3 regions of the Rhizobium sp. No.120 genome follow, and region 2 is predicted to be linked to each of the others. Evidence: riboswitches for the same ligand, from Rfam matches in the RefSeq annotation. Region 2 holds a riboswitch; each other region holds the start of a gene.
The links. Region 2 has a riboswitch for cobalamin ahead of cobU (bifunctional adenosylcobinamide kinase/adenosylcobinamide-phosphate guanylyltransferase). Riboswitches for the same ligand answer to the same signal wherever they lie in the genome.
Positions count from the first base shown of each region.

Region 1 (7,304 bases), on a different contig from region 2:
GAGCCGGGCTTCAGCAAGATGGGCGAGGCGCCGTGATAGAGACCGCGGTTTTCCACCAGATGCGGCGCAATTTCCGTCGGGTCCCGTACGGCATGCCTTTCGCCGACGATGACGGCGAAGCGATCGAGAAGGTCGGAAGAGGGGACGGAGCTGCTCATGGCGTGTCCTTTGCCGATGGCTGATTTATTCTCTGGGCGCGGCGGCGCGACGCAGTCGGTCGTTGATGGCCTCGCCGAGGCCCTCGTCGGGAATATGCGAAAAGGCAATGGTCGCAGCACCGGTAGCATCGGCGCGCTTCATGAAGTCAAAGAGGTTTGCTGCGGCTTCGGCGAGATCGCCGCTGGCGCTGAGGTCCAGCACGGCAATGGCCTTTTCGCTGCCGGGAATATCTTGTGTCCCGAAGCGGATCAGCGCTTCGTTCGCGAAAACCTCAGTCGCGTCGAGGCGCACGGCTGCGCCCGGTGCATAATGCGAAGCCATCATCCCCGGCGCTTCGATGGCAGCCGAGGCTTTCTTCTTGCGCTTCAGCGCCTTGCCGGCCACCCGCTCGATCTCGCCTGCCGCAAGACCGCCCGGTCGTAAGAGGCGCATCTCGCCATCCTCGACCTTTACGATGGTCGACTCCACGCCGATAGCCGAGGCACCGGCGTCGAGGATGAGCGTGATCCGCTCCCCTAGGTCGTCACTCACGTGATCGGCGCTGGTGGCGCTGATCTTGCCCGAGGCATTGGCGCTCGGCGCGGCAAGCGGCCGATCGAAGGCACGGATCAGTTCACCGGCAAAACCTTGCGGCACGCGGATGCCCACTGTATCGAGCCCTGCGGTCGCCAGCGGATGAATGCCGCTGTCTGGTCTCAACGGCAGCACCAGCGTCAGCGGGCCAGGCCAGAAGGCTTCCGCGAGTTTGCGCGAGATGGGATCGAAGATCGCATAGCGCTCGGCCATAGCGAGATCGCTCATATGGCAGATCAGCGGATTGAAGCGCGGCCGGCCCTTCGTCTCGTAGATCCGGGTAATGGCGGCTGGATTGGTGGCATCGGCGGCAAGGCCGTAGACCGTCTCCGTCGGCAGCCCGATCGGCAGACCCTCGGCGAGAGTCGCTGTCGCAACTTCGATCGCCGTTTGCGGATGTTCGAGAATGTCTATGTGTCGTGCCATGGCCTGCCTGCTTGCAGTTCAGGCCGTTTCTTATGCTCTTCGAGTTTTCGGATCAATCGTCAAAGCTGGCGAATGATGTCGCGAAGCTGCTCGTTGCGGGCGCCGAGCAAGAGAACATTGCGGATGGCGATCTGCGGATCGTGGGTATGGAACAGGACGCCATTGCCGCGAATATCGCGATTGATCGTCAGCTTCTTGTCTTCGGCTTGCTTGTCCGGATGAATGGCAACGGCGAAATACATCCGCGAATATTTGAGGCTGATGTCTTCGAAGAAGTTCTCTTCCTGGCCGATGCGGGCAAAGAAATTGGCGATATAGAAGGCCCAGTTCACGTCCTCGTAATGCGCGAACTGCGTCCGCGCCGCGGTGACGTGACAATAGCCGAGATGCGGCGTGTCCTTTAGCGTGTGGTGAAAGATGAGCTTCGGAAAGCGGATGGACTTGTGGAAGCTGTTGAGCCGGTCATGGGTCTTTTCGCCGGCATCCCTGAGCTTCTGTGCCGTGCGCACAGCCACCTGCTCATGGGTAAGATATTCCCGCTCTTCCGCCAGCCAATGTAGTCTGTTGCGGTTGATGCGACCTGTGCGCAGGAATTCGGTATATCCCGTCGTCGATACCGCTGGCGCCGGTTCGGGCTCGGCGGGCTTCCCAGCGTCGAAATATCTGAGTTTGGCCATGCCGGATCTCGCTATAAAATTCTTTGGAGGACATGATGGATTACGGAGCTTGAGCCGAGCTTGATCGCGCCTGAGCGAAGACTACCGCTGCCGACTCTGCAGGCGCTCTCCGCCGCCCACTTATTGTCCTGATTAGCGGCCGTTCGCTGGCTTGTCGCAATCAGAATAAAGCGTCATTGGTGGAATGGACATGCGATGCCCGGACCGTCTTCGATGCAGGCGCCCAAGCGATTGAATTGCCTGTCAATATTCTCACGGCCTGCAACCGTCCTATCGTCCGGTTTTGCCTGTCGTCAAATTCGAAGCCGATGTCGCATTGCAACGCAGCGGCCGATGAGGCCGAGAGCTATGATGATATCAATCTCAAGGTGCCGTCTGCTAGGGAGATGGAGAATTGGGAAGCCGGTCAAAATCCGGCGCTGCCCCCGCAACGGTGGTGGAGTGAGGCATGGCGGATAAAGCCACTGGACCGATCGGTCTGGGAAGGTGCCATGGGGTCCTGGAAGCAGGGCCGCTCCAGAGCCCGGAAACCAGCCTTGGGCACATATGGGTTACTGACCGCGGCGGGCGGTCGGGGCATTGCTTTCGGCCGTTCCCAACGGCCTTGCATGTCCTCTGCTCGTCTTCCGGTATTGCGCAAGGATAGGCAAATGGATATCGGCAGCAAAGTTCTGCGGCAACTGAAGAACCACCGGACGGGTTTCAGCCTGGAGCAACCCTTCTACACCGATCCGGATTACTTCAAGCTCGACATGGAGACGATCTACTATCGCGACTGGCTTTTCATCGGCCATGATTGCGAAGTGCCGCGTGCGGGCAATTACTTCACAGTCCAGATCGGCGATTATCCCGTCGTGATCGTTCGTGGTCGCGATCAGGTCATCCGCGCCTTCCACAATAGCTGCCGCCATCGCGGCTCGCGCGTGTGTACGACCGAGCGCGGATCGTCGGCAAAGCTAGTCTGCCCCTATCACCAATGGACCTACGAGCTCGACGGCTCGCTGCTGTTTGCCCGTCAGATGGCCGAGGATTTCGACAAGAGCCAGTATTCGCTGAAGCCGGTACACTGCGAAAGTGTCGCTGGCTACATCTTCATCTGCCTCGCGCAGAACGCACCGGATTTCGCGCCGGTTCGCGCCACGATCGAGCCTTACATGGCCCCGCATCGCATCAGCGAAGCCAAGGTCGCCTTCCAGAGCACCATTATCGAGAAGGGCAACTGGAAGCTCGTCTGGGAAAATAACCGCGAGTGCTATCATTGCGCGGCCAATCACCCCGAACTGTGCCGCACCTTCCCGGAAGCGCCGACCGTGACCGGCGTACAGGGCGCGATGAACGATCCCGTCATCACCGAGCACTGGCAGCGCTGCGAGGCCGCCGGCCTGCCGAGCGAATTCAAGATCTCTCCTGACGGGCAGTTCCGCACCGCCCGCATGCCGCTGATCGAAGGCGCCGAGAGCTACACCATGTCCGGCCAGAATGCCGTCAGGCGGCCGCTCTCGCCCGACGTGACGATCAACGGCATCGGCACCATGCTGCTGTTCCACTATCCGACGACGTGGAACCACATGCTCGGCGACCACGCGATTTCCTTCCGCGTCCTGCCGATCAGCGCCGAGGAAACCGCCGTGACCACGAAATGGCTCGTTCACAAGGATGCCGTCGAGGGTGTCGACTACAATCTCGAGGAACTGACGCACGTCTGGACCGAAACCAACGACCAGGATCGCCGCATCGTCGAGGAAAATGCCTTCGGCATCCGCTCGCCAGCCTATGAGCCAGGTCCCTATTCGGAAATCCATGAAGGCGGCGTCATGCAGTTTGTCGAATGGTACACCACTTTCATGATCAACCGGCTGCAGGGCGACCAGGCCAAGTTGTCTGCGGTTGCCTGAGTATGAACATGACCGTCTCCTATCCGCATCGACACCTCGACCAGATGCAGCCCTGGAACGACAGGCAGCATTTGCTTGAATGTCTCTCGGTCACGCCCGAAGCGCCCGACGTGATGACCTTCACTTTCGGGTCCGACAAGGACAACTGGTTCCGCTATCTGCCGGGCCAGTTCGTGACGCTGGAGCTGCCGACGGCTCCGGAGCCGGTCATGCGTACCTATACGCTATCGTCCACGCCGTCGCGGCCCTTCTCGGTCGCCGTGACGGTGAAGGCGCAGAAGGATAGCATCGGCACCCGCTGGATGTTCGAGAACCTGAAGCCCGGCATGCGCATCAAGGCTTTTGGCCCGCTCGGCGATTTCAGCCATATTCGCCATCCCGGCGAGAAATATCTCTTCGTCTCGGCCGGCTCCGGCATCACGCCGATGATGTCGATGACGCGGTATATGTCCGATATCGCACCGCTGTCTGACATTAGTTTCGTCAATTGCTCGCGCAGCCCGACGGACATTATTTTCCGCTCGGAGCTCGAATATCTCGCGCGCTTCATGCCGAACCTCAATCTCGGTTTTATCGTCGAGGGCTGTGGCCGCACCGACCTCTGGTCGGGCTTGAAGGGCCGCATCGACAAGGCGAAGATTGGTCTGCTGGCACCCGATTTCATGGACCGGATCATCTTCTGCTGCGGTCCGGAAGTCTTCATGGATGCCGTGCGTTCCATGTTGGAAGCCCATGGCTTTGACATGTCGCGCTATCACCAGGAAAGCTTCCAGCCGGCCAATGCGGCAACGCCGCTTGCGGAAGTCTCCGACGACGCCCCCGGCGAGGCGGCGACTACGATCCGCTTCACCATGGCGGGCAGGGATGTGGCCTGTGCCGCGGGCCAGACCGTGCTTCAGGCGGCCCGTGGCGCCGGCGTGCGCATCGGCGCGGCCTGCGAATCCGGCCTTTGCGGCACATGCCGTGTCATGAAGCTCTCCGGTGAAGTCGAGATGAGCCACAATGGCGGCATCCTCGACGACGAGATCGACGAGGGTTACATCCTCGCCTGCTGCTCGCGCCCGAAGACGGATGTGCAGATCGAAGCCTAGAGTCGGATGATTTTAGGTCTATTCGACCTAAATCTGAATCCGCTCCAGCATCAAAGAAGTAGAGCGTTATGTCGTCCGAAAACCGCCCACACTTCTCGGCATCACACTCTAGAAATCCTGGTAATTCAGCTCGTTGATCTCGACCGGCTTCGTCTGCGGGGTCGAGGCCGTGACGACGGGATCGACTTCGAGCATCAGCGAAACGAGCATCTGCCGCGGTCCGCTGCACATTTGTGCGAGCGCGATCGTCAGATCCGGTGCAGGCAGGGGTTTGGCCGGCAGGAGATCGCCCTGCGGCCAGATCTTCGCAAGCTGAACCTTCGTCATCGGCACGACGTTGACGTCGATATCGGTGAGCGTGCCCGGCACCCGGTAAGGGCAGCTTTTCTCCGAGCAATTGTCCGACGAAGCAAACTGCCAGATGGCGTAATTATCCCAATTGCCGAGAGGAAAGGTGCCTTTCACATCGGGCTTGTAGCGCGCATACCACAAGGGCAACCGCGACAGCAGCGGATAGGTGCCGCGATGATCGGCGATATAGCGCGCCGTATTGTGGTTGACGTAGAGAATGGGATAGCGCCCGGTTCTGACCTTGATGTGGGCGACGTAGATCTGCGCATCGTCAAGTGACATGAATTGCGCGGCGTCCATGCCGTCAATGTCGAGCACCATCAGCTCGTCCGGCTGCGGATTGGCGTAATCGAGAAAATGATTGGCCTGATCGATCGGATTGCCGGGCCGTCCCAGATGATAAGCGCCCCATAACAGGCCGTTCGCCTTTGCCAGCATTCGGCGTGTTTGAAACAGTTCCCGGCTGACCGCGTACTTACGCCACATCGTCCTGCAATGGGCCACCGTATCGCCGCCATGGTCGCCGGTGCAACTGAAGCTTTCAGGAAGCCCATCGGACGCCTTGGAGATGAATCCGGCGATCCTCTTGTCCTGTAAAAACGCATTCCAGTCGATGGTGTTCAGCTCGTAAGCATCGACGATCAGGGCGTTTTTCGGATCGTTCCATGGCTGGTTTTCACCGGCCGAAGGTTTGGAGACCGGCCCCATCAGGGCCAGGATCGTCAGCAAGCTGCAAATGAGTAGGTTACTCTTTCGGTATCCTTTCATGAAATAATAGTAAGGATTGCTGGTTAATCTTGGGTTAAGAGTGAAATCGCTATAGGTTCATCCCGGAGTCCCGCATAACTCCTTAATTCGGTAGGGATTTAAGGAACTAAATAACGTGCTGCCGCGTTCTTGTCGTCTACTCGGATATGCGAGGAAGCAGGCAGTGAAACCTTGCTCGGGAGCATTCCCGACATGAAACGCCTACAGGCTTGAGTAGCAAGCCGAACCAGGGAAATGGAGATAAAAATGCTTGGTTTCCGTGCAAAAATCGCGACAGTCGCCCTGACGGCTGCAGTCGCCCTGACGAGCTTCACACCGTCTTTCGCCATTCAGATGCCTGCTGCCCCGATCGTGAATCAATCCTCGCCCACCCAGGCCGCGCCTGGCAACGTCGAGCAGGTGCAGTGGCGCCATGGCGGTTACTATCGCCGTGGCTGGTATGGTGGCTATCGCGGTTATCGCGGCGGCTATCGTCATGGTTATCGCTATCATGATGGCTATTGGTTCCCGCTGGCAGCCTTCGGCGCAGGCGCGCTGATCGGTGGCGCGATCGCCAGCCAGCCGCGTTATTACGAGCCGGCTCCAGCTCCGTCCGTAGGCATCAACCCGCGGCACGTCGCTTGGTGCGAGTCGCGCTATCGCTCCTATCGCGCTTACGACAATACCTTCCAGCCAAATTCCGGCCCGCGCCGTCAGTGCTACTCGCCGTATTTCTAAGCAGCGCTTTCAGAACGACCAACGCCGGCCGTCCGGTTTCCCGCCGGGCGGCTTTTTGCATGGTTCGACATCAGAGAATATTGACGCGCTTGAGCAGCCACCATGCCAGCAGCATGGAGGCAATGATGAAGCCAACGGCGTATCCAGTGCCGCTTGCACCGCCCGCCAGCGGCAGGCCGGATGTATTCATGCCGAAGAAGCCCGTCACCAGCGTCGGCGGCAGCAGGAACGCAGTCATGATCGACAGGATATAGAGATGCCGGTTGATCTCGGAGGCAAGCTTTGAATCGATCTCTTCATGCAGCAGCCTCGCCCGCTCCTGCAATGCGTAGACATCGTGTTCGACTGCTTCCAGCCGCCCGGTCAGGCGGCCCGCAACATCCTCAAATCCGAGCGGCATTTCCTCGTCGTCCGAGGCGGCGGCGTGGCGCATCAGGGAGAGAACGGTGCCAAGATGACGATGAAGACGCACGATGGTCCTTCGAATGGGCGGCAGCTTGGCACGCTCGTCGTGCGTCGTGTTGCCGTGCACGAAGTCCTCGATGGCATTTAATTCTTCGCTGATCTCTATGACCACCGAAATCAGCGTCCGCTGGAATTCGACGACGATCAGCTCGAAAATATCCACCGGGCTCGCAAATCGTGTG
Region 1 covers NZ_BAAJNQ010000002.1:726,448-733,751, forward strand. Annotated here, with positions in the region: gene ACYJRZ_RS09200 (FAD-binding oxidoreductase) at 1-158, opposite strand, end outside; gene ACYJRZ_RS09205 (L-threonylcarbamoyladenylate synthase) at 184-1,158, opposite strand; gene ACYJRZ_RS09210 (DUF6656 family protein) at 1,218-1,835, opposite strand; cobalamin riboswitch at 2,185-2,388, shown strand; gene ACYJRZ_RS09215 (aromatic ring-hydroxylating oxygenase subunit alpha) at 2,486-3,730, shown strand; gene ACYJRZ_RS09220 (FAD-binding oxidoreductase) at 3,733-4,821, shown strand; gene ACYJRZ_RS09225 (glycoside hydrolase family 25 protein) at 4,930-5,880, opposite strand; gene ACYJRZ_RS09230 (BA14K family protein) at 6,187-6,657, shown strand; gene ACYJRZ_RS09235 (transporter) at 6,728-7,304, opposite strand, start outside.
Region 1: linked by a shared signal. The riboswitch ahead of ACYJRZ_RS09215 (aromatic ring-hydroxylating oxygenase subunit alpha) and the one ahead of cobU (bifunctional adenosylcobinamide kinase/adenosylcobinamide-phosphate guanylyltransferase) in region 2 are both predicted to bind cobalamin.

Region 2 (7,304 bases):
CGCAATCCAAAGGATCGAATCGCTTGTTCGGAGAGATACCCTCCACGCCCGCGAACGCATCCCACGCAATCGCCCGCTGCAAGCTCTGGTCACCACCCTCGCCCAGTCCGCGCGGCACCCTGGCCAGCGCCACCGTCAAATCCGTCAGCAGCCGTCCCGACGGCGAAACGCCGAAGACGTGCAATCCGTCGCGAATCTGCATTTCCTTGAGGTCGCAGAGATAGGCATCAAGTTTGCGCAAAGCCTCGTCTTCGCCCTCGCCCTTGGCGATGCCCGCATCCTGATCCAGCCCGATATCGGCGACGAGATCGAGGATTTGCTTGCGCAGCAGACGGATGCGGCGGGGATCGCCGCCCGAGGCCTCGTAATATTCGTCGACCAGCGCTTCCAGATCCTTCAGCGGACCGTAGCTTTCGGCTCGCGTCAGCGGCGGCGTCAGGTGATCGATGATGACGGCGCTCGTGCGACGCTTGGCCTGCGTACCCTCGCCGGGATCGTTAACGATGAAGGGATAAAGGTTCGGCAGCGGCCCGAGGATCGCTTCCGGATAGCAATTTTCCGACAGCGCCAGCGCCTTGCCCGGCAGCCATTCGAGATTGCCGTGCTTGCCCATGTGGATGACCGCATGCGCATCGAAGGAGTGGCGCAGGAAGGCATAGAAGGCGAGATAACCGTGCGGTGGCACCAGATCGGGAGAGTGGTAGCTCTCCTTTGGATCGATATTGTAGCCACGGGCCGGCTGGATACCGACAAGCACATCGCCGAAGCGGGTGAACGGCAGGGCAAAGCCGTTACCGAGTGCGTAAGGGTCCGCCTCCGCCTCGCCCCAGCGCGCCGTAATCTCATCCTGAATCTGTTTGGGAAGCGACGAGAAGAAATCCTTGTAATCGCTGAAGGAAAGCCTCTCGCGTACCAGGCGTCCGTCATGCCCCGAATTCGTGGGACCTTCCGCCAGGTGCCGCATCAGCGCATCGCCATCGGCAGGCAGATCGGTAACGCCGTAACCCGCCGTCTTCATCGCCTTCAGCACCTCGATCGTGCCTGCCGGCGTATCGAGCCCGACACCATTGCCGAGACGCCCATCGCGATTGGGATAGTTCGCCATAACAAGCGCGACGCGGCGATCACCGGGAGGTGTATTACGCAGCCGCGCCCAATTGGCAGCGAGCCGCGCTGTGTAGCGCATGCGATCCTCAAGCGGTTCGCTGGCGACGATATTGGCCTCAACCCTTTCGTCATAGCGGGCGGCAGCCTTGAAGGACACGGCGCGGGCAAGAACGCGTCCGTCGACTTCGGGCAAAGCCACATTCATGCCGAGATCGCGGGCCGAAAGCCCCTGCGAGGATGCCCCCCACGCCTCCTTCGATGAAGCAGAGAAGATGGCTTGCAGAACCACGGCATCACCCGTTTCCATCACCGTCGCCTGACGATCCGCGCCAGGCGCCGAAACGGCAAAGCCGGTGGCATTGATGACCACGCCCGGCTTCAGCTCCGTGAAGACGCTTTCGAGAATGCCGACGGACACGGCATCCTTGAGGCTATAGGCAAAGACCGGCAGTGGCCGCATGCCCTCAGCGACAAGCGCCTCTATCATGGCTTCGACGGGCTTGGTTTCACCGCTCTGTACGAGGGCGCGGTAGAAAGAAATGGCGACCGTCGGAGGTTCGAGTCCTACAGGGGGCGCCACCTCTAACCTCGAAACTCTCCGCCACTCCTCCACGCCGATCACGCCCTTGCCCGGCCACCAGATGCCGGCCTTCATCAGAGGGACGGCTGGCATCGGCTTCTCGGCATCAGAGAGTATCGCTTCGGCATAGGCGAGAAACGCCCGCGAATTCGCCTCCCCACCCTCGATCAGATAGGACCAGAGCGCGTTGAGATCATCGAGCGCGACGTTGGAGAATGGCGTCAGCCCGGGATCCGGCTTCGAATCCCCCGGCAGCACCGCAATCAAGGCATCCTGGCGCGCCGCGCAAGCGTGCAGCGCTTCCAGAGCATAATGGAAGTAACTCGCCCCTCCCAGCGCCCGCACGATGATGAGCTTCGCATGCCGGGCGGTCCTGTCGACATAGGTATCGACGGACATCGGATGCTTGAGGCTCATCAGGCTCGCAAGCCGAAGGGAACGGTCGCCCTCGCCATGCGCTGCGGCAATCGCCGCAAGCTCGGTATCGGCAGCCGATAGAAAGAGGATATCGCCGGGCGACTGCCCAAGGTCGATCGCCTCCTCGCCGTCGCTGATCGTTCCCTTTTGAGCTAGGAGAAGGTGCATGGATTTCCCTTAGATCAATGCTACGATCGCCTTGCGAACAATCGACTCGTCCATCTCGTGCAGGCCGATCACCACCAACCGGGTCGCGCGGGCTTCGCCCGTCGTCCAGGCGCGATCGAAATAGGTATCGATGCGGCTGCCGACGGCCTGAAGCTGCAAGCGCATCGGCTTGCCGGGTACATCGACGAAGCCTTTCAGGCGCAGCACATCATATTCCGCGATCACGCTCTTCAGCGCATCGACGAAAGCGGCCGGATCGGCAATCGGACCAAGCTCGACAACGAAGCTGTCGAACTCGTCGTGGTCGTGCGGCGTCCCATCCTCGTGCTCGAGCTCGTGATGCGATTTGCGGTTGACGATATCGTCTTCCGTGCCGATGCCGAGGCCGAGCAGCACGGCGGCCGGAACATCACCGTTCTTCGCTTCGATAATCGTCGGCTTGCGGGCCGTGCGCGAGGCAACTTCGGCGCGCACGCGGCCGAGACCATCGGTGTCGATCAGATCGGTCTTGTTGAGCACGATCAGATCGGCGCAGGTCAGCTGATCCTCGAAAAGCTCTTCGATCGGGCTTTCATGATCGAGCGAGTCGTCCTCGACGCGGGCGGCCTCGACAGCGTCGTGATCGTCGGCGAAGCGGCCGGCGGCCACGGCGGCGCTGTCGACGACGGTGATCACGCCGTCGACGGTGACATGGGTGCGGATGTCGGGCCAATTGAAGGCGGCGACCAGCGGCTGCGGCAGCGCAAGGCCTGATGTTTCGATGACGATGTGATCCGGGCGCGCATCACGCTCCAAAAGCTTCGTCATGGTGGGAATGAAATCATCGGCAACAGTACAGCAGATGCAACCGTTGGTCAGCTCGATGATGTCGTCTTCCGTGCAATTCTCCGCGCCGCAGCCCTTCAGCACGTCGCCATCGACCCCGAGATCGCCGAATTCGTTGATGATCAGCGCGATCTTCTTGCCGCCGGCATTCTGCAGGAGGTTGCGGATCATCGTCGTCTTGCCGGCTCCCAGGAAGCCGGTGATGACGGTGGCGGGAATTTTTTCCTGGTTCATATGCATCAACCCTTCATTTTCAGCGGCAAGCCCGCTGCGATAAAATAAACTTCAGCACTTACCGCCGCGACCATCTGGTGCAGGCGGCCGGCATGGTCGCGAAATTCGCGCGCCATGCGATTTTCCGGCACGATTCCCAAGCCTACCTCGTTGGAAACGAGAACAAGCCTTGAGCGTGCAGTCGGCAGAAACGCAGTCAAAGCGGCAAATTCCACCGCCATATCCCGCTCCGCCATCATTAGATTGGTCACCCAGAGCGTCAGGCAGTCGACAAGCACCGCCCGCCCCTCCGCGTCGATAGCGGCAAGGTGCCCAACGAGATCGACCGGCTCCTCGTGCGTCTGCCATAGATCGCCGCGGTCGGCCCGATGCTTGGCGATGCGCTCGCGCATCTCGTCGTCCCATGCCTGCCCTGTCGCCAGATAGTGACGTTCGAGACCGGTATCCGATACCAGCGATTCGGCAAACCTGGATTTGCCGGAGCGCGCGCCACCGAGGACGAAGACCGCTTGGGAAATTGAAGCCGACATGCGTTATGCCCACGCCCGTGCGGAAGCGAGGGTCGGCAGCACGGCGCTGGAACCGGGAAACGGGCGTCTACACGCCGAAAACTCGTCTTGCGCCATGACAACCTCCGTGCTGGCAGCGGAACTCGCGTCCCAAAACAGGCTCTGCGCCCGGCACGCATGGCAGGTCTCCTGGCTCGCGGATAAGGCGCCGCGACGGGGGCGGACCGAAACCGGTCGCCCCCGATCGTGCGCCAGCGGGTCTTTCTCGCCTTCCCGGCAATGCATCATGAAAAGGCGGACGATTCGTAGAATAAGAGGCGTCCAGCCCCGGTTGATCATGACGCCACACCAGTGGCTTTTTCGATTTGAGCTTCCCCTGCCCCGTTCGCCCCATGCGCACCATCGACGGGATTGGCTTCAAACCGAATGAAAGACCCTGACCGCTCTACAGTCGCGGGGTCGGCTGTGATGAGAACGCCCGGATTGGGTCCGTCCCGTCACATTCCCTTTTCATCCCATGCGGCAGATCGCCGCTTAGGAACCATTCGTTATGCCGGTAATGATTAGGCTTTCACATACGTCAAGTCAATCAAGGGCATGGATGCGGCCTGCGTCATCCTGATTGCGAAATCGGCTGAAAATTCTCACAAAGCCAGCGGCTTTTTTGCCGTATTTCTTTGATGTTAGGAGCTTATAGAGGGTAAGCTCTCACATTCGAGTAAAAACGTATCGTCCGCTCCTCATGCTGCAGAAATTCCAACCGCGACGCCTTGGCGTCTTCTCGGCCCTGTTCGATCTCGGTCGCTTCAGGGCATTGCTGCGTCGTGGCGAATTGGGTCTTGTTTTCGCCGGCGCGCTGGCGGGAATAGCATCCGGCTGCGCCGTAACCGCGATGAGCTATATCTCGCGCAAGCTTCACAGCTTCATCTACGGCATAACCGATTACGAACGCCTGAGTTCGGCGGCGGTGGCAATTCAGGACAAATCCGTATTATTCATCGCACCGATCGCAGGCGGCATCATTCTCGGCGTCCTGCTCTACATATTATCGCGCACGCGCAAAAAGCCGATGGTCGACCCGATCGAAGCCAATGCGCTGCACGGCGGCCGCATGTCGCTGACCGACAGTATCATCGTGGCCGTGCAGAATCTGATCTCGAACGGATTCGGCGCCTCTGTCGGGCTCGAAGCAGGCTACACGCAGATCGCTGCCGGCATTGCCTCCAAATTCGGCTACAAGATGCAGATGCGCCGCGCGGACCTGCGCATGCTCGTCGGCTGCGGCGCGGCCGGCGCCATTGCCGCTGCATTCAATGCGCCACTCACCGGCGCTTTCTACGCATTCGAGCTGATCATCGGCAGCTATTCGATCGTCACCCTCACACCCGTCGTTGTCTCGGCGCTGATATCGACCATGATCGCAAGACTGCTCGCCGGCGACGATTTTGCCATCGATATCGATCATTTCGGCGCGATCGTTCCGGCGGATTATCTTCCTGCCATCCTGCTCGGCGCCTTCTGTGCCGGTATCGGCATCCTGATCATGCAGGGCGTCGCATGGGTCGAGGAACTGGCGCGCAAAAGCTCCATCGCGCCGCCCTTCCGCCCCGCGCTTGGCGGCTTGGTCGTCGGAACATTGGCGCTAATCTCGCCACAGGTTCTGTCTGCTGGCCATGGCGCTCTGCATCTTAACCTTTCGACCGATGTGACGCTGGGCGCACTTGTCGGCGTCTTCATCCTGAAATCGCTGGCATCTGCGGTTTCGATCGGCTCCGGCTTCAGAGGCGGCCTCTTCTTTGCCTCCCTGTTCATGGGTGCGCTGCTTGGTAAGATCTTCGCCTATTGCGCACCCTATTTCGATCATGCCACGCTTACGCCGGCCGTCTATGCAGTCGTCGGCATGAGCTCGCTCGCCGTCGCGATCATCGGTGGACCGCTGACGATGACCTTCCTGGCGCTGGAAATCACCGGGGATTTCCCGATCACCGCCCTAGTTCTGGCGGCCGTCATCACCTCCTCGCTGGTGGTGCGCACGACCTTCGGCTACTCCTTCGCCACATGGCGCTTCCACTTGCGCGGCGAGAGCATCCGCAGCGCTCACGATGTCGGCTGGATCCGCAATCTGACCGTCGCCCGCATGATGCGCCCCGATGTGCATATGGCCAGCATCGACATGAGCATTGAGGACTTCCGCAAGAATTTCCCGATCGGTTCGGCGCAGCGCGTCATCTTGGTCGACAAGAACGAGAAATATTCCGGAATGGTGGTCGTGCCCGATGTCTATGCGAGCCCGATCGAAAAGGACGACGAGGAACACGGCCTGTCCGATTTCATCCGGCTGCGCAACGAGTTCCTGCAGCCGCAAATGAACGCCAAGCAGGCAGCCGCCATGTTCGAACAGACAAAGAGCGAAGCGCTCGTCGTGGTCAACGACCTGATCGAACGCAAGGTTATCGGCCTGCTGACGGAGAGCTATACGCTGCGTCGCTACAGCGAAGAACTCGACCGCCGCAGACGGGAGGTCTCCGGCGAACTTTAGCTGATCAGGCTGTCAAGCCAGGCAGGATCGAGCACAGCTTCCAGCTCTGCCGCAACGTCGTCCAGTGCTGCGTCGACACTGGCGCGATAGTTCATGCGCTCGCCGGAAAGGCCGAAGCTTGCCAGCAGTTTTGCCCGGTAAGCATCACTGCCGAAGAGCCCATGCAGATATGTGCCCATGACGCGGCCATCCGGCGATACCGCTCCATCGGGCCGTCCATCGATCATCGTTGATGGCCGTTCGCAGTCCGGGCCTCGTGTCACGCCAAGATGGATTTCATAGCCCGATAGCGGCACGTCATATTCCCTGGAGATGGCAGTGCTGTTGCGCACGGTCTTTTCCGGCGCCATCTCCGTCTCGACATCCAGCAGACCCAATCCGGGCGTTTCGATTACCGATCCTTCGATACCAAGTGGATCATGGACGATATGGCCGAGCATCTGATAGCCGCCGCAAATACCGATGACGCGGCCGCCGCGACGCACATGAGCGGCAATATCGCGATCCCACCCTTGTTCGCGCAGATCCAACAGGTCGCCGATCGTAGACTTGGAACCGGGCAATACGACAAGCCCCGCATCCGCAGGCAAACGCTCCCCAGCGCGGACGAAGACCAGATCGACATCTGGTTCAGCCCGCAGCGGATCGAGGTCGTCGAAATTGGCGATGCGCGACAGCACGGGTACGGCGACCTTGAGCGCGCCAGAGGAACCTCGAACAAGTCGCTCCAATACGACCGAATCCTCCGCAGGTAGACGTGCCGCCGCCTTCAGCCAGGGCACGACACCATGGCATTGCCAGCCTGTGAAACTGCCAATCGCCTCTATGCCCTCACCAAACAGTGAGACATCGCCGCGGAACTTGTTGATCAGATAGCCCCGGATCATCCTCCGGTCTTCCTCCGGCAAGACGTGATATGTGCCGA
Region 2 covers NZ_BAAJNQ010000001.1:776,683-783,986, reverse strand. Annotated here, with positions in the region: gene cobN (cobaltochelatase subunit CobN) at 1-2,272, opposite strand, end outside; gene cobW (cobalamin biosynthesis protein CobW) at 2,282-3,331, opposite strand; gene cobU (bifunctional adenosylcobinamide kinase/adenosylcobinamide-phosphate guanylyltransferase) at 3,337-3,861, opposite strand; cobalamin riboswitch at 4,003-4,401, opposite strand; gene ACYJRZ_RS03855 (chloride channel protein) at 4,583-6,379, shown strand; gene ACYJRZ_RS03850 (cobyric acid synthase) at 6,376-7,304, opposite strand, start outside.

Region 3 (7,304 bases), on a different contig from region 2:
TGAACGCCGTCCGAAGCCGAAACCGCCGAGACAAACGCCTCCCTGGCTCAAGCGCTTGCTGGCGGTCCTAGCCGTTATTGCTTTTTTTGTAGCAGCCTTCGCTTATTTCACGCTGAAGAACGGCGGAGCCGGCCCGATATTTTAACAACTCACGCCTCATGCGATCTTGAGTCGGTATCCAGACGACGGATTCTGCGACTTGGTGCTTTGCGGCAGCATGATGGCCTTTGGCATCCAGAATTGCCGCTAGGGGGACGGTTCCCGCACAACGGCGCTTTGATCCCACGCGTTTTCAAGATTGCAAAAGAGCTTTTTGGATAGATTTTCTTTTGTGAGTATTGTAGATATTTCAATGGATTAATGGGGTTTTTTGATATCGCTTCTGTCCGGCAGCGGGTGGAAGTTCATCTTCACGTTTCTATATTTTAGGAATGATCATGGTCTGACAAACAGGAAGAGGAGCAGGACATGACATTGACCTCGCGAGACGTCACAGCGGTACTCGGCCCTGTCGACGAGGCCCTTATCGCCGATATCGTTGCGACGGGCGCAACGCCGACGGAATTGTCCGAGGCATGGGCTTGGGTTAACAGCGATGAGGCTTTGATCGGCGAAGGCCGCCATCTGCCCGCCGGCAAGGTGGCAGCGCTGGTGGATCTGCTTTCCTCCGATGACGAGGAATGGGAGGAATAGCCATTCGCGCCTTCTTAGGGCTCAATGCAGCCATGCCGCCACATATGTGCGGCATGGCTGCAGTTAAAGGCTAAAGCTCGACCTTCACGTTGTCGCCCATGTCGGGTCTTGTATTCGAGACTGCGGCGGCCGCCATCTTGATGTAGCTGATGATGCTACCGGGGCTATCCCAATATTCGGCGAAGATAGGCGTTACCTTCAAAACGCGGATCGACGGATCGTCGGCGCTCTCCCACCAGGCTCTAGCTCCCGTGGACCAGAGATCTCTGACGCGTTCGCGGTCATTGCTGACTTCAGCCGTCCCAGATATCGAGACATATTTCTGACCCCTGGTGTCGGCAAAAGCGAGGCAGACATTCGGCCAGCGGGCGATCTCTTCATCCTTGTGGCCCCCGACATCCGTCAGGAAATAAATCGCGTTTTCAATCGGTTCTGGATGTGCAGCCATCGGCCGTGCGCGCAGGCTGCCGGATATTTGCGTGGTCAGCATGCAAAAGCCGATTTTGTCGACCAGTTCCCAGACGCGCGCGTTCTCGTCGATATCGGTCATGATTATCTCCTGGTTTCGATTGCAAGGGGATGGAGTGAAGCTGAGATCACCCGATGAAGGACCTATGGTTGTTCGCGAGTGCCAGGTGCCGCCTCACGCTGGTCCGCGTCTTCAAGATCGCTCTTCACGACGAAGGCATCGCCATGCTGGCGGACGGCTTCTTTTTCCGCTTCGATATTGGGCACGTCGTCAGGAGCGCGCTCTTTGACGTGTTCCGACGCCGCATCGATCTCACCTTTGGTCTGGTCGGCGGGAACTGATCCTACGCGATTGCGGGTGACGTCATGTTGGGCCTTCGAATTGCCATTGTCGCGTCTGGTGTCTGTCATTTCGCTCATCCTGTTCGTCAGATCGGAAAAGTCTCGCATCATTTCGAAAGCGCTGCCGCCTGGAGCCTTTCGTGGTGCAGTGATGCCGGCCACATCAATCAAACCGCGTGGCGCTTTCATTGTTCCGTACTTACCAGGCAGACGCCGAACTGGCGGTTTCTTACGGCTTTGTAAACCGAAGGGTTGGGTGAAACGGAACCTTGAACACGAATTTGCGCCTTCCTAAGTGAGTGGCAGCCGAGGCTTTATGAGCTCGGTCACAATCACGTCTGTTAGGAGTGAGCAAATGGAAGAAAGAACAAAAACGATCGAAGACCTCAGTGTCGAAGAGCGTGAGGAAATCCTCATCGATGTCGCGAAGACTCTGGAAGGCAATGCACGCGAGGCCTTTGTCGAAGGCAACAAGCAATTCGCCATCCTGTCCACCAATATGGCGGAAGCCATCCGCGTCAATGCAGATCAGCTTGCCCGCGATGATCCGGAAAATGCGGAACGGCTTTTGCAACAGGCTGTCGCAATGATCTCGCAGTTCAATGCTACTCATCCTTACCGATTGGTCAGCACGGCTGTTCACTAGAGCGTTTTCGCGATTCGAAGAAAAGCGAAACGGCTCTAAAGAGCCTTAATGCCCGACTTTTCGTTTCGACAACACGACCCGGAGGATTTCGATGTCAGAACTTGTTGTGCTTGGTTTCGATGATGCCGATAAAGCGGACGCTGTGCTGAACCGCCTTGTTCAGCTCGAAAAGGAATATCTGATCGATCTGGAGGATGCCGTTATCGCCGTTCGTGATGAATCCGGAAAGGTTCGCCTGAAGCAGAGTGTCAATCTGACGGCGGCCGCCGCCGCAAGCGGCGGTCTTTCCGGGGCTCTCTGGGGGTCACTCGTTGGGCTGCTTTTCCTCAATCCTCTGGCCGGTCTCGTCGTTGGCGGCGCAATCGGTGCGGGTTCGGGCGCTTTGGCCGGATCGCTGGCGGACTACGGCATCGATGATGGTCTTATCGAGAAGCTGGCGGAAACCATCCCGGTGAAGAGTTCCGCGCTATTCCTCCTCATCCGCAAGGTTCAACCGGAAAAGGTGCTTGCCGAATTCAAGGGTGAGCATGCTCGACTTCTGCGCACCTCGCTATCGCCCGAACAAGAGGCACGGCTGCGTCAGGTGCTCGTTGAGGAGACGCCGCCGACATCTGAGGCTTCCGCCACGGTTTGAAGCTAAATCTTATCCCCGCTCCTGTCATGGGCGACTGCGCGTGCTTTGTACAGCGAGCATGGTGGATCAACGGCTTGACGGCGCGCTTGCTATTGCCTGCGCGCCTTCCATATTCGCGCAAATACTGCCATTGTTGGTCATGCGGTCATTCACTAGCGGCAGTAGGGAAGGGGCAAGGCCCGGACAGCAATTGTCAGCATACCAGGCGAAAACTTGCGCGATGACCGATCCTGTAACTCGTCAACGACAGCCGCCATCAGCGCCCAAAACGTCGCTGATCCAGACTAAGCGTGCGGCAGTGCAGGCGCTTAGGGTTATGATCGCCTGCACGATCACCTATGCCGTCTCCCAGCTTCTTCACCTTCAGCAAGGCTATTGGGCGGTCTTTACCGTGTTGATCGTCATGCAGGCATCGGTGGGTGCCACCGCCGGAGCGGCTTTCGACCGGCTGGTTGCGACGGTCGCAGGTGCCATTCTCGGGGGGATCGCCGTGTTCTTCACGCCGCAGGAGCCGCTTGCGATTGGCGTTGCCTTGATCTGCGCCGTCGGCTTTGCGAGCTTCGTGGCGGCGCGCGTGCCTCGTTTGCGCAATGCCGGACTGACAGCCGCGATCGTCATGCTGACCCATTCCGCCACCGTCCCCGTCGGGATCTTCGTGATCGATCGCATTGCCGAAATTACCCTGGGCGGTGTCGTTGGCGTGCTCGCCAGCTTGTTCATCCTGCCGACGCGCTCACGGACGATAGTGCTGGATCGCTTCGGGTCGGCGCTCGACGTCATGGCGCAGATCTTGCGCAGGCTTGCAGCCGCGGTCGAAAAGGGTGAGCCGGTATCGGCTACGGATGCGAATATCGCGCTCCGTCAATCCTTGATGGCGACGGAAGCGCTTTTGACCGATGCGCAGCGCGAGCGCGCCTTCTGGCTGACGCGACAGGGAATTTCGGAGGCTATCCCACGTTCGCTCTGGCGCATTCGCAACGACATGACCTATCTCAGCCACATCGTGGAAACGCCTTTCCCGCCGGCAATCGTTGAAGCGATCGGACCTCAGGCAGGCGGAACTCTGGAGGCACAAGCCCGCTTTGCGGAGGCATGCGGCAGGGCATTGCGCGCCGGCGGCGAGATCGATCCGGATGTGCTTTCGGCAGGCGACGAAGCCTTCGACGCCGCGTTCAGCACCCTTCGGACTTCCGAGGCCGCCCAGTCGATGGGATTTAGCGAAGCGGGCCGGTTGTTCGGCCTCGATTTCACATTGCGGCGCATGCGCCAGAATTTTCTCGATCTCGCCGACCGTATCCGCGAAAGCAGTGTCAGGTGAAAAGGCTCAGGCTGCTTCTGGCCAATCCCTCAGCCCCCGCGTCGGGTGCGATGTTCGAGAGCCATCAACATGGAAATCTGCTTGAGGCCATCGAAGCAGTTGACGCAATTTTAACTGAAGATACTATATCTAGTGTTCAAGGTTCTTCTGATTCGCAAGGATTGGAGGCTAAGATGGGAATCCGGTCAGCGAACATGATGTTTGCCAAGCCGGAGCTGCCCCCGCAACTGTAAGCGGCGAGCATTCGTTTGATGACGTCACTGAGGCCTCGTGTCTTGGGAAGGCGAGACGAATGTTGCGACCCGCGAGCCAGGAGACCTGCCTTGAGCAATAGCGTCCACGGGCGGGGTGTCCTGCTGGCGAGCGATGATCATGCGGCATGATGGCCGCCCGTCGCTTCCTCGAAGACCCGCTGAATAACTTCGGGGTGAAGTGCATGTTCCTAAGTATCCATAGTCGCCAGCGCGAGTGACGGCCGCTCAAATGCGTCCGGCCGCCGGCTAGGTTTGTCTCCACTTTTCACCCGACGAGCGGGCATCACCCGATGCCCGAGCGATTTTCCATGCCCATCCATACGAGGATATCTCATGAGCATCACCGTCTACAGCAAGCCCGCCTGCGTCCAGTGCACAGCAACGACCCGCGCGCTTGATCGCCAAGGCATCGACTACACCATCGTCGACGTGTCGACCGATGCCGCTGCCTATGAACTGGTGCAGGGTCTGGGTTACCGCCAGGTTCCCGTCGTTGTTGCCGGTGAACAGCATTGGGCCGGCTTCCGTCCGGATATGATCAGCGCTCTCGCTTAAGGATCCGGGCGGTGGGCGAGATCGTCTATTTCTCCAGCCGGTCGGAAAATACCCATCGCTTCGTTGTCAAGCTCGCATTGCCGGCTGCTCGTATTCCGCTTGCCGCGGGAGACGAGTTTCGTGCGACCTCGCCCTACGTCCTGATCGTCCCGACCTATTGCGGCGAAGGCGGCAAGGGGGCCGTGCCCAAGCAGGTGATCCGCTTCCTCAACGATGCGGGCAACCGTTCGAACATCCGCGGGGTCATCGCCGCGGGCAACAGCAACTTCGGCGCGACCTACGGGATCGCCGGCGACATCATCTCTGCCAAATGCCGGGTACCATACCTCTATCGGTTCGAACTTCTGGGCACGGATGAGGATGTCGCCAATGTCAGACATGGATTGGAACGATTTTGGACACGCTAAGCTCTTCTTTGTCGCGAGACATGAGCGACCGGCCAACGAAGGCCGCGGAAACGGCATTGGACTATTACGCCCTGAACGCCATGTTGAACCTCTATGACGAGCACGGAAAGATCCAGCTCGACAAGGACCGCATGGCGGCCAAGCAATACTTCCTCCAGCACGTCAACCAGAATACGGTCTTCTTCCATAACCTCAGGGAAAAGCTCGATTATCTGGTGACGGAAGGCTACTACGAGCAGGAGGTGCTGGATCAGTATTCCTTCAATTTCGTGCGCGATCTCTTCGACCACGCCTATGCGAAGAAATTCCGTTTTCCGACCTTCCTAGGCGCCTTCAAATACTACACCAGCTACACGCTGAAGACTTTTGACGGAAAGCGCTATCTCGAACGTTATGAAGATCGCATCTGCATGGTCGCGCTGACGCTGGCGCAGGGCAGCGAGCAGATTGCGCGCGATCTGGTCGACGAGATCATCTCAGGCCGGTTCCAGCCGGCAACGCCGACTTTCCTCAATGCCGGCAAGAAGCAGCGTGGCGAACTGGTTTCATGTTTCCTGCTGCGTGTCGAAGACAATATGGAATCGATCGGCCGCGCCATCAATTCCGCTCTGCAGCTGTCGAAACGCGGCGGTGGCGTGGCACTATCGCTCACCAACATCCGTGAGGCCGGTGCGCCGATCAAGCATATCGAGAACCAGTCGTCCGGCATCATTCCTGTCATGAAGCTACTGGAAGACTCCTTCTCCTACGCCAACCAGCTTGGGGCGCGGCAGGGCGCGGGTGCCGTCTACCTGAACGCTCACCATCCCGACATCATGCGCTTCCTCGATACCAAGCGCGAAAATGCCGACGAGAAGATCCGCATCAAGACACTGTCGCTCGGCGTGGTCATTCCAGATATCACCTTCGAACTCGCGAAGAACAACGAGGACATGTATCTCTTCTCGCCTTATGACGTGGAGCGCGTCTATGGCGTGCCGTTTACCGAGATTTCGGTGACGGAAAAGTATCGCGAGATGGTCGCCGACAGCCGCATCCGCAAGAAGAAGATCAAGGCACGCGAATTCTTCCAGGTGATCGCCGAAATCCAGTTCGAGAGCGGCTATCCCTACATCATGTTCGAGGATACGGTGAACCGCGCCAATCCGGTTGCCGGCCGCATCACCATGAGCAATCTATGCTCCGAAATTCTGCAGGTCAGCGAAGCAAGCGAGTACAACGACGACCTCTCCTACAAGCATATGGGCAAGGACATCTCCTGTAATCTCGGTTCTCTGAATATTGCTGCCGCAATGGACAGCCCGAATTTCGGCAAGACGATCGAGATGTCGATCCGGGCGCTGACCGCCGTCTCCGACATGAGCCATATCTCCTCCGTACCCTCGATCGAGAAGGGCAATGACGAAAGCCATGCGATCGGCCTCGGCCAGATGAACCTGCACGGCTATCTCGCCCGCGAGCGCATTTTCTACGGTTCGGAAGAAGGCGTCGACTTCACCAACATCTATTTCTACACGGTGACCTACCACGCCATTCGCGCCTCGAACCTGCTTGCTGTCGAGCGCGGCCAAAGCTTCAAGGGCTTCGAGAATTCGAAATACGCTTCCGGCGACTATTTCGACAAATATACGAACCGGGAATGGAAGCCGGCGACCGAGCGCGTCGCGGAAATCTTCGAAACTGCCGGCATCACCGTCCCGACGCAGGAAGATTGGCTCGCGTTGAAAAGAGCCGTCATGGAGGGCGGGCTGTATAACCAGAACCTGCAGGCCGTACCTCCCACAGGCTCGATCTCCTATATCAACCACTCGACCTCCTCGATCCACCCGATCGTCTCCAAGATCGAGATCCGCAAGGAAGGCAAGATCGGTCGCGTCTACTATCCGGCTGCCTTCATGACGAACGACAATCTCGACTATTACCAGGACGCCTATGAAATCGGCCCGGAAAAGATCATCGACACTTATGCCGCGGCCACCCAGCATGT
Region 3 covers NZ_BAAJNQ010000005.1:81,606-88,909, reverse strand. Annotated here, with positions in the region: gene ACYJRZ_RS16975 (hypothetical protein) at 469-693, shown strand; gene ACYJRZ_RS16970 (pyridoxamine 5'-phosphate oxidase family protein) at 764-1,243, opposite strand; gene ACYJRZ_RS16965 (hypothetical protein) at 1,306-1,581, opposite strand; gene ACYJRZ_RS16960 (hypothetical protein) at 1,859-2,149, shown strand; gene ACYJRZ_RS16955 (DUF1269 domain-containing protein) at 2,241-2,783, shown strand; gene ACYJRZ_RS16950 (FUSC family protein) at 3,004-4,101, shown strand; cobalamin riboswitch at 4,224-4,441, shown strand; gene nrdH (glutaredoxin-like protein NrdH) at 4,689-4,910, shown strand; gene nrdI (class Ib ribonucleoside-diphosphate reductase assembly flavoprotein NrdI) at 4,922-5,317, shown strand; gene nrdE (class 1b ribonucleoside-diphosphate reductase subunit alpha) at 5,338-7,304, shown strand, end outside.
Region 3: linked by a shared signal. The riboswitch ahead of nrdH (glutaredoxin-like protein NrdH) and the one ahead of cobU (bifunctional adenosylcobinamide kinase/adenosylcobinamide-phosphate guanylyltransferase) in region 2 are both predicted to bind cobalamin.